DNA from 2 places in the Streptomyces sp. NPDC041968 genome. Region 1 is predicted to be linked to the other one. Evidence: riboswitches for the same ligand, from Rfam matches in the RefSeq annotation. Region 1 holds a riboswitch; the other holds the start of a gene.
The links. A riboswitch is a leader RNA that binds a small molecule or an ion and turns the genes downstream of it on or off. The one in region 1 is predicted to bind cyclic di-AMP.
Positions count from the first base shown of each region.

Region 1 (5,007 bases):
GGACGTCGTCAAGAACGAGCGCCGCCAGCGCTACGACAACGTCCCCTACGGCACCGCGTTCGAGAAGCTGACCGCCCTCGCCTACCCGGAGGGCCACCCCTACCACCACACGCCGATCGGCTCGATGGCCGACCTGGACGCGGCGACCCTGGAGGACGCGCGCGCGTTCTTCCGCACCTACTACGCGCCGAACAACGCGGTGCTGTCGGTCGTCGGCGACATCGACCCCGAGCAGACCCTCGCCTGGGTCGAGAAGTACTTCGGCTCCATCGCCTCGCACGACGGCAAGCAGCCGCCCCGGGACGGTTCGCTGCCCGACGTCATGGGCGGGGAGCTGCGCGAGGTCGTCGAGGAGGAGGTCCCGGCCCGCGCCCTGATGGCGGCCTACCGCCTGCCGGAGGACGGCACGCGCGCGTGCGACGCAGCCGACCTGGCCCTCACCGTCCTGGGCGGCGGCGAGTCGTCCCGGCTGTACAACCGGCTGGTGCGCCGCGACCGCACGGCCGTCGCCGCCGGCTTCGGTCTGCTGCGGCTCGCGGGAGCGCCCTCCCTGGGGTGGCTGGACGTGAAGACGTCCGGTGACGTGGAGGTGCCGGTCATCGAGACCGCCATCGACGAGGAACTCGCCCGGTTCGCCCAGGAGGGCCCGACCGCCGAGGAGATGGAGCGCGCCCAGGCCCAGCTGGAGCGCGAGTGGCTGGACCGCCTGGGCACGGTCGCGGGCCGCGCCGACGAACTGTGCCGCTACGCGGTCCTGTTCGGCGACCCGCAGCTCGCCCTCACCGCCGTGCAGCGGGTGCTCGAGGTCACGGCGGAAGAGGTCCAAAAGGTCGCCAAGGCCCGCCTGCGCCCCGACAACCGCGCGGTGCTCGTCTACGAGCCCACCGCTCCCGCCGACGTGAACGACGCCACCGACGAGAACGAGGAGGCGGCCAAGTGACCGAGCTCGCCACCATGGAATTCCACCAGCAGCCGCAGGCCGGCGAGCCCAGGCCGTGGGCGTTCCCGGCACCGGAGCGCGGCAGCCTCGACAACGGCCTGACCGTGCTGCGCTGCCACCGCCCCGGCCAGCAGGTCGTCGCCGTCGAGGTGCTGCTCGACGCGCCCCTGGACGCCGAGCCCACCGGTCTCGACGGCGTCGCCACCATCATGGCGCGGGCCTTCTCGGAGGGCACCGACAAGCACTCCGCCGAGGACTTCGCCGCCGAGCTGGAGCGCTGCGGGGCCACCCTCGACGCGCACGCCGACCACCCCGGCGTCCGGCTGAGCCTGGAGGTGCCCGTCTCGCGCCTCGCCAAGGCCCTCGGCCTGGTCGCCGACGCCCTGAGGGCGCCCGCGTTCGCGGACGGCGAGGTCGAACGGCTGGTCCGCAACCGCCTCGACGAGATCCCGCACGAGCTGGCCAACCCCGCCCGCCGGGCCGCCAAGGAGCTCTCCAAGGAGCTGTTCCCGGCCGGGACGCGCATGTCGCGCCCCCGCCAGGGCACCGAGGAGACCGTCGCGAGCATCGACTCCGCCGCCGTACGCGCCTTCTACGAGAAGCACGTCCGGCCCGCCACGGCCACCGCCGTGGTCGTCGGAGACCTCACCGGCGTGGACCTCGACGCGCTGCTCGGCGAGACGCTGGGCGCGTGGACCGGCTCCGCCGCGGAGCCCCGTCCCGTGCCGTCGGTGACCGCCGACGACCGGGGCCGGGTCGTCATCGTGGACCGCCCCGGCGCCGTCCAGACGCAGCTGCTCATCGGCCGCACCGGCTCCGACCGGCACGACCGCGTGTGGCCCGCCCAGGTGCTCGGCACCTACTGCCTCGGCGGCACCCTCACCTCGCGTCTGGACCGCGTCCTGCGCGAGGAGAAGGGCTACACCTACGGAGTCCGGGCGTTCGGGCAGGTCCTGCGCTCCGCGCCCGACGGGACCGGCGCCGCCATGCTGGCCATCAGCGGCTCCGTCGACACCCCCAACACCGGCCCGGCCCTGGAGGACCTGTGGACGGTGCTGCGCAAGCTCGCCGAGGGCGGGCTCACCGACGCCGAGCGTGACGTCGCCGTGCAGAACCTGGTGGGCGTGGCGCCGCTGAAGTACGAGACGGCGGCCGCCGTCGCGAGCACATTGGCCGACCAGGTCGAGCAGCACCTGCCCGACGACTACCAGGCGACGCTCTACCGCCAACTCGCCGCCACGGGCACCGTGGAGGCCACGGCGGCGGTCGTGAACGCCTTCCCGGTGGACCGTCTGGTGACGGTCCTCGTCGGCGACGCGGCACAGATCAAGGAGCCGGTCGAGGCGCTCGGCATCGGTGAAGTCACCGTGGTGGCGGCCGAGTAGCGGTACGCGCTGGGGCCCTGGTGACCGGAGTGTCGCCAGGGCCGCCGTTTGTCCGAATTGAGGGAGAGGCTGCCTGTCTGCGCTGTGGCATGCGCTACAAAAAGCCGGTTGCGTTTGAGGATTGAAGACAACCGCGTTTAGCGTCTTCCGGGCTGTTCGTCAGGCAGTGCGCCGCACCCGCGGCACCGGACAGTCATCGCCGAGTCCCCGTACGGCGCGAGCCAGGGGAGCCGGGGACCCACCGTAGTCCCTGGGGTGAATCGGACGCCCGCGCGTGCCGCGAGGGGGCCCGTAGGAGACCTTCCACCTCCGAACCCGTCAGCTAACCCGGTAGGCGAGAGGGAAGGAAAGGACCAGCCTCCACATGGCGTTCACGCGCGCCGTCGGCAAGCACCGCCGTCCCGGCCGGATGCACCGCACCACCGCCCGCGCGGCGGGTGTCGCGGCCCTCGCCACCACCGGCGTCGTCGGCACCCTCGCGGCTCCGGCGCTCGCCGCCGAGCCCCAGGCGGAGCAGAGCGGGCTCACCCCGGTCATCAGCATCGGCGACTCCCTGGCCGACGAGATCGACGCCCAGGCCGCCGCGCAGAAGCAGGCCGCCCTGGACGCCGCCGCCCGTGAGGCGGCGCAGGAGGCCGCGCGCGAGCGGGCCGCCGAGGCCGCCGAGGAGGCGCGCGAGGCCAAGGAGCGCGCCGCGCGGGAGGCGGAGCGCAAGCGCCTCAACACCTTCGTCACGCCGATCACCGCCTCCTACGTCTCCACCGCGTACCAGGCCGGCAGTTCCCTGTGGTCCTCCGGCAGCCACACCGGCATCGACTTCCACGCCTCCACCGGCACCTCCGTGCACGCGGTCGGCGTCGGCACCGTCGTCGAGGCCGGCTGGGGCGGGGCGTACGGCAACCAGGTCGTGCTCAAGATGCACGACGGCACGTACACGCAGTACGGCCACCTGTCGTCCATCGGTGTCTCGGTGGGCCAGTCGGTCGACGCGGGACAGCAGATCGGCCTCTCCGGCGCCACCGGCAACGTCACCGGACCGCACCTGCACTTCGAGGCCCGTACGAGCCCCGAGTACGGCTCTGACATGGACCCCGTCGCCTACCTGCGCTCCCACGGCGTGAACGTCTGACGACGGAGTGAACGTCTGACGACGGACGAACGGCACGCGAAAGCCCCGGCTCCCCGAGCCGGGGCTTTCGCATTTCCGGGGTGTTCCCGACGTGGCCGTTGTCCAAAAAGTGTCCATGAAATCCACATCGCCGTCGGAATTCCCGCCGCATTGGCCTAGAGTCGCTGAACACGCGTCAATCGTCGACGTTTCCCGGGGATGAAGGCGGAGGTCGGGCATGCGCATTCCGGCGCATTCGGTGTGCACGGCGATCCGGGACGACATCGTCTCCGGTGTCCACGGGCGCGGCAGCCGCCTCACCGAGGAACTCCTGGCCCGCCGCTACGGTGTCTCCCGCGTCCCGGTCCGTGAGGCACTGCGCACGCTGGAGGCGGAGGGGTTCGTGGTGACCCGGCGGCACGCGGGCGCGTGCGTCGCGGAGCCGACCGAGCGGGAGGCGGCGGACCTGCTGGAGACGCGTACGCTCCTCGAACCCCTCGGCGCGTCCCGGGCCGCCCGGCGCCGTACCGAGGCGCATCTCAAGGTCCTGCGCGGGCTGGTGCGGCTGGGACAGGAGCGTGCCAGGCAGGGGAGCGGCGACGATCTGCGCTCGCTCGACGGATGGTTCCACGAGACCCTCGCCCAGGCCGTCGGCAGCCCGTCCCTGACGGCGTTGCTGACCCAGCTGCGCCACAAGATCGCCTGGCTGTACGCCGTGGAGGCCGCGGCCGACCCGGTGGGGTGCTGGGCGGAGCACGGCGCGATCGTCGACGCGGTGGCCCGGGGCGACGGCGAGCGCGCACGGGCTCTCATGACGCTGCACGCCGAACGATCGGCGCCGGCGCACCGCCTGCGCTTCGCCGCCGGAGGCGAGGCGGCGGACCGTGTGAGGAACCCGCAACGTGCCGTAAACATCTCGGGTCTGCGTTATTAACAGGAGCGCCGTATACAAAGACAGGGGAATTCGAGGGGTTCATTTCTGCTGCCCGTAAAAGCGAATTCACCCCCCAGGAGTGGTGCAAGATAAAGGCCCGCCCGGGATTCCGGGCGGGCCTTTATCGGCGGTACTGCCGTCGGTCAGACGGTCTCGGGAAGCTCTTCGAGACCCTCGGCGACCAGCTTCGCCAGTCGCTCCAGGGCGGCGTCCGCGCCCTCGGCGTCGGAGGCGAGCACGATCTCCTCGCCGCCCTGGGCGCCGAGGCCGAGGACGGCCAGCATGGAGGCCGCGTTGACGGGGGAGCCGTCGGCCTTGGCGATCGTGACCGGGACGCCTGTGGCCGTGGCGGCTCGGACGAAGATGGAGGCGGGGCGGGCGTGGAGACCCTCGGCCCAGCCGACGTTGACGCGGCGCTCAGCCATGTGATGCTGCCCTTCAGGTGTTCAGGGGTCTGATGTTGTCTAGACCACTCTTGTCTAGACCAGTTTCCCACATCGTGAAGCGTCCCGGGACGGCTGTGCGCAGCCCCGCGTGGTCGTCGGACCGCGGCCTCGGCCCGACCTTCCGTCCCCACAGACTGCCTCGCGCCGTTGTCGTACGCGAGCCGTACTCTGGGGCCCATGCAGACCTCGTCGGA
Region 1 covers NZ_JBVJCB010000015.1:80,519-85,525, reverse strand. The annotation lists gene ACZ6EG_RS30270 (M16 family metallopeptidase) at 1-940, shown strand, start outside; gene ACZ6EG_RS30265 (M16 family metallopeptidase) at 937-2,325, shown strand; cyclic di-AMP (ydaO/yuaA leader) riboswitch at 2,513-2,677, shown strand; gene ACZ6EG_RS30260 (M23 family metallopeptidase) at 2,690-3,454, shown strand; gene ACZ6EG_RS30255 (GntR family transcriptional regulator) at 3,672-4,367, shown strand; gene ACZ6EG_RS30250 (HPr family phosphocarrier protein) at 4,511-4,792, opposite strand; gene ACZ6EG_RS30245 (bifunctional acetate--CoA ligase family protein/GNAT family N-acetyltransferase) at 4,991-5,007, shown strand, end outside.

Region 2 (5,007 bases), on a different contig from region 1:
GCCGCGGTCATCGCCGAGGGCGTGGCCGCCGGGGAGTTCCGCTGCTCCGCGCCCGAAGCCGCCGCGCTGCGCCTGACCGCGCTGCTGGACGGACTGGCCGTGCAGCTGACCTCGTACGGGGGTGCGGTGTCGCGGGCCCGGGCCCAGGAGTGGATGGACGAGGCCCTCGCCCGGGAACTGGGTCTGGAGCGGGAGGCCTTGACGACGCCCCGGCGCCGGCCCGGCCCGTCCCCCGCCGGCGCGACCGGGACCCCGTAGCCCGCCGGACGCGGAACGCGAGACGCCGATCCTCCGCCGTCAGGCCACCGTCGCGATCCGCCCCCTGATGTCCTCCGCCGAGAGCGTCCCCTTGGCGATCACGTGGTCGCCCGAGGACTCGCCGCGCAGCCGGCGGCCGATCCACGGGACCAGGAACTCGCGGGCCCAGTGGACGTCGTCCCGGCGGACGTCCAGGGTGCCGCGCGGCGGCAGCGGCGGCCAGGGCTGGTCGGGGTCGGCCGGGACGGGCAGGCCGAGGATCTGGCCCGCGCGCAGCGCCACGCGCGTGTGGCCCTCCGGCGACAGGTGCAGCCGGTCGGCGTCCCACGCCCTGCGGTCCTGCACGGTCCGGAGCGACCACAGGTCGAGCACGGGGCAGCCGTACCGGTCGGCGATGGCCCGGACGTGCCCGTTGTACGTGGCGATCTTGCCGCGCAGGCGCCTGAGGACGGGCACCCCGCGGGTGTCGAAGCCGGTCGTCACCAGCACCGTGCCGGCCGCGGCGGTCAGCGCGGCCACCGCCCGCTCGAACCGCTCGGCCACCTCGTCGGGGTCGGTGCCGGGCCGGATGATGTCGTTGCCGCCCGCACAGAACGAGACCAGGTCGGGGGCGAGTTCGACGGCCCGCGGCACCTGCTCGGCCACGATCCGGTCGAGCAGCCTGCCGCGTACGGCGAGGTTCGTGTACGTGAAGTCGCCCTCGGGGCGCCGGTCCGCGAGCAGTACCGCGAACCGGTCGGCCCAGCCGACGAACGACCCGTCGGGGCCCCGGTCTCCGACGCCCTCGGTGAAGCTGTCCCCCACCGCCACGTACGACCCGATCACTGTTCCGTTGTCACTCTTCGAATCGTCTGCCACATCGGCCCATGATTCACCTTCGAATGTGACCTACGCGACCGTAGGAAGGGGTTGACGGGCGGTGAGAAAGACCACGCCTAAAGTGTTCGCCAATTCAGGAATACGCCCGGTCCGGATACACCGCGACCGGATACACCGCGACCGGATACACCGAAGGCCGGACCCGGGGATCGGGGTCCGGCCTTCGGTGGCGCGGGAGGGCGCGTCAGTTCCTCGTCAGAGGGAGACGCCGTGGGAGCGCAGGTACGCGACCGGGTCCACGTCCGAGCCGTAGTCCGGGGTGGTGCGGATCTCGAAGTGCAGGTGCGGGCCGGTCACGTTGCCGGTGGCACCCGAGAGGCCGACCTGCTGACCCGCCGTCACGGACTGACCGGCGGAGACGGAGAGGGAGGACAGGTGGGCGTACTGGGCGTAGTGGCCGTCGGCGAGCTGGATGACGACCTGGTTGCCGTACGCGCCGCCCCAGCCCGCGGAGACGACGGTGCCCGCGCCGACGGCCTTGAGGGAGGTGCCGGTCGGGACGACGAAGTCCGTGCCGGTGTGGTAGCCGCTGGACCACATGCTGCCGGTCTGGTGGTACGGGGTGCCCAGGGTGCCGCTCGGGACGGGCGAGACGAAGCCGCTGCCGGCGGACTGGGTGCTCGTGTCCGAGGAGTCCGAGGAGTCGGCGGAGCTCTTCGCGGCGTCCGAGGCCTTCTCGGCCGGCTCGGCCTTCGCGGGGGCCGGCTTCTCGGCCGCGGCGGGCTTCTCGGCGGCCGGCTTCTCCGACGGGGCGGAGGAGGACGGGGCCGAGGACTGGGCGGCCCGGCCGTCGACGGCGAGCTTCAGGCCGGGGTGGATCAGCGACGGGTCCGAACCGACGGCCTCGCGGTTGTCCGCGTAGAGCTTCTTCCAGCCGCCGTCGACGTCCTGCTCGTCGGCGATCTTCGAGAGGTAGTCACCGCTCTTCACGGTGTACGTCCGCGCGTCCCCGTTCTTCTCCGCGCCGGCGGCCTTCTTCGCCGGCGCGGAGACGGACTGCACGGACTGCACGGGCTTCTCGGAAGCGGACTGCGCGGGAGCGGCGTGGGCCCCGGCGGCGCCCATCAGCGGGAGCGCGAGCGCGGCGCCACCGGTTCCGGCGACGGCGATGGCGCGGGTCAGGCGCATGGCCCTGGTACGGCGGTGCTTACCCTTGGCGGGCATGGCGAATTCCTCTCCGGCGCCTGCGAGGTGAGCTGTCGGGTGCGAGCTGGAGATGCCCGGCCGCGTCGGGACGCGGCTTTACCCCAAGCCGTTCCGGGAACCGGAACAGGCAGTTCTACCTGTGGGTCCCCCGCTCCTGCCGTGTACGGGTAGGTCGATGAGTGCGGGCTCCGGTCGGCGGCAGGATTAGGCGTCCGTCCGGATCGGTGGTGAACGTAAGCGACCAGGACGCGCAGCGACAAGCGACGGGTTGCGTCGACCGGTGTTCCAAATGATCCTTTATGGGAATCGCCGGTCACCCTCCGTCGAAGCGCGCCACGTCGACTCGGGTAAAGGTCCTTGAAAACCGGCCGCATTACGTGGACATGACGGGCAACGCACCGTCACGGATATGACGCTGCTCACGCGCCGCACCTCCAGCCCCTTTTATTTCCGCGCCAGTTGGAACCAATGCGCCAATACGGACAGAAGGCGCAGATACTCCCCTGTCGGACGTCCCGGCCACCAAAGGCGCGGGACCGTGCCGTATCTTCGAGTGAAGCCCGGCGGCGAGCAGCGCCGACGGGGCGGAGTGGGAGGAGCCCCCGTGACGCAGCAGGTCCCGTCGACCGAACCCGAGCTGGCCGGTGTGCGCAACTTCCGTGACGTGGGCGGCCTGCCGACCGTGGACGGACGGCGGGTGCGACAGGGAGTGCTGTTCCGCAGCGGTCACCTGGCACACGCCACCGGAGGGGACGCCGCGTTCCTGGCCTCACTGGGCCTGCACACGATCTTCGACTTCCGCAACGCGGCCGACCAGAAGCTCGAAGGGCCGGACATCGAGCTGCCGGGCGTGCGCAATGTCAACCTGCCGCTGAGCGACCCGGCCGACGGTGCCGAGTTCTGGAAGATGGTCCGCGACGGCGACCTGGACCAGCTCCGCGAAATCCTGGCCGGCGACAAGGGCGCCGAGCGGATGATCGGCTCCTACCGCCTGATCATCAAGGAGCGCACGGCGGAGCACTCACGGGTGCTGCACGCGCTCGCCGAGGACAGCGTCCCGGCCCTGATGCACTGCGCGGCCGGCAAGGACCGCGCGGGGCTGTCGATCGCGATCACCCTCCTCGCCCTGGGCGTCGAGCGGGACGCCATCGTCGAGGACTACCTGAAGTCGAACGCCACGCACCGCCGCTACAAGGTGCGTCGCAGCAGCTCCGCCGCCTCCGCCTACTCCCCCGAGGTCATGGAGCTGCTCAGCCCCCTGTTCGACGCGCGCGCCGAGTACCTCGCGGCGGCCCTGGAGACTGTCGAGCAGACCTGGGGCGGAGTCGACGCCTACCTGGAGCAGGGCCTGCGGATCACTCCGGAGACCCGGGAGCGGCTGCGCGAGCGGATGCTGGACTGAGGGGTCGCTCACCGGCTGCCGGCCCCCACCTCGAAGAGCAGGTAGATGAAGGCCGCGAAGAGGTGCCCCACCACGAGGTAGATGAAGAGCCGCACCCACACGGCCCGCGGAAACCTGTCCTGCATCTTCATGGCATCTCTCCAGGGGTGGGGTGGGGCGGCGTGGTGGCCGGTCCCAGGCAGAGCGCCGCCGACGGGCTCTGCAGCAGCGTGTGGACGAAGAGCAGCTCGACCCCGTCGGCGTCCTGGGCGGCGATCCGGTGCGGGGTCAGCGAGTCGAAGTGCGCGCTGTCGCCCGGACCGAGCAGGTGCACGGTCTCCCCGAGGCGCAGCCGCAGCCTGCCCCGCAGCACGTGGAGCCACTCCTCACCGGGGTGCACCCGCACGATGTCGCCCTGCGACCCGTGCGGCACGCGGACCCGCAGGGCCTGCATACCCCGGCCGGACCCACCGGCCTGCCAGTACGTCCAGCCGCCGGCGGACGTCGGCTCCATCGCCTCGGCGCGCACGACGGCGTCCCGGTCCGCGGCCGTCTCGCCGAGCAGTTCCGAGACGGTCGTACCGTAGACACGGGCGAGGGAGAGCAGCATCGGCAGCGAGGGCTGACGCTGCCCGGTCTCCAGCCGGGAGAGGTGGGCGGGCGACAGCCCGGCGGCACGGGCCGCCGCCTCCAGGGTGAGGGCGGCCCGCCGCCGCAGCTCGCGCAGCCGGGGTGCGACGGCGGCGACCGATCCCTCGGCCGGGTCCGTCGCCTCGGAGGAGTTCATGCTCCCATTCAGCCCGACGATTGCCTCACGGACAAATTTGTTGCCTGTGAGGCAAAAACCGGGCTCAGCGGTTGGCCACCGCCTGCCGGACCAGGGTCTTGCCGAAGTCCCACATCAGGCCTCCGCCGTTGTGCGCGTCCTCCATCACCTCGGTGAAGGCGTCGACGAACCGGTCCGCGTCCGAGGTGTCGATGATCAGCGGCGGAATCAGCTTGATCACCTCCAGGTGGTCGCCGGACACCTGGGTGAGGATCCTGTGCCGCTGCAACAACGGCACCACCACCATCTGTGCGAACAGCCCCTTCCTGGCCGCCTGCAGCATCGTCCAGCGGCTGCGCAGCCTGAGTGACCTGGGACGGCCGAACTCGATGCCGATCATCAGCCCCCGGCCGCGCACGTCGGCGAGCAGCTCGTAGCGGTCCACCAGCTCCGTCAGCCGGGACTTCAGCCGCTCTCCCACGGCGGCGGCGTTCGCCACGATCTCCTCGTTCTCCATCACGGAGAGCACCGCGAGCCCGGCCGCCATGGCCTGCGCGTTGGACCCGAAACTCGCCGA
Region 2 covers NZ_JBVJCB010000007.1:162,208-167,214, reverse strand. The annotation lists gene ACZ6EG_RS18755 (TetR/AcrR family transcriptional regulator) at 1-258, shown strand, start outside; gene ACZ6EG_RS18750 (SGNH/GDSL hydrolase family protein) at 298-1,083, opposite strand; gene ACZ6EG_RS18745 (M23 family metallopeptidase) at 1,333-2,301, opposite strand; cyclic di-AMP (ydaO/yuaA leader) riboswitch at 2,306-2,468, opposite strand; gene ACZ6EG_RS18740 (tyrosine-protein phosphatase) at 2,888-3,685, shown strand; gene ACZ6EG_RS18735 (DUF6126 family protein) at 3,694-3,816, opposite strand; gene ACZ6EG_RS18730 (helix-turn-helix domain-containing protein) at 3,813-4,451, opposite strand; gene ACZ6EG_RS18725 (aspartate aminotransferase family protein) at 4,516-5,007, opposite strand, start outside.
Region 2: linked by a shared signal. The riboswitch ahead of ACZ6EG_RS18745 (M23 family metallopeptidase) and the one ahead of ACZ6EG_RS30260 (M23 family metallopeptidase) in region 1 are both predicted to bind cyclic di-AMP.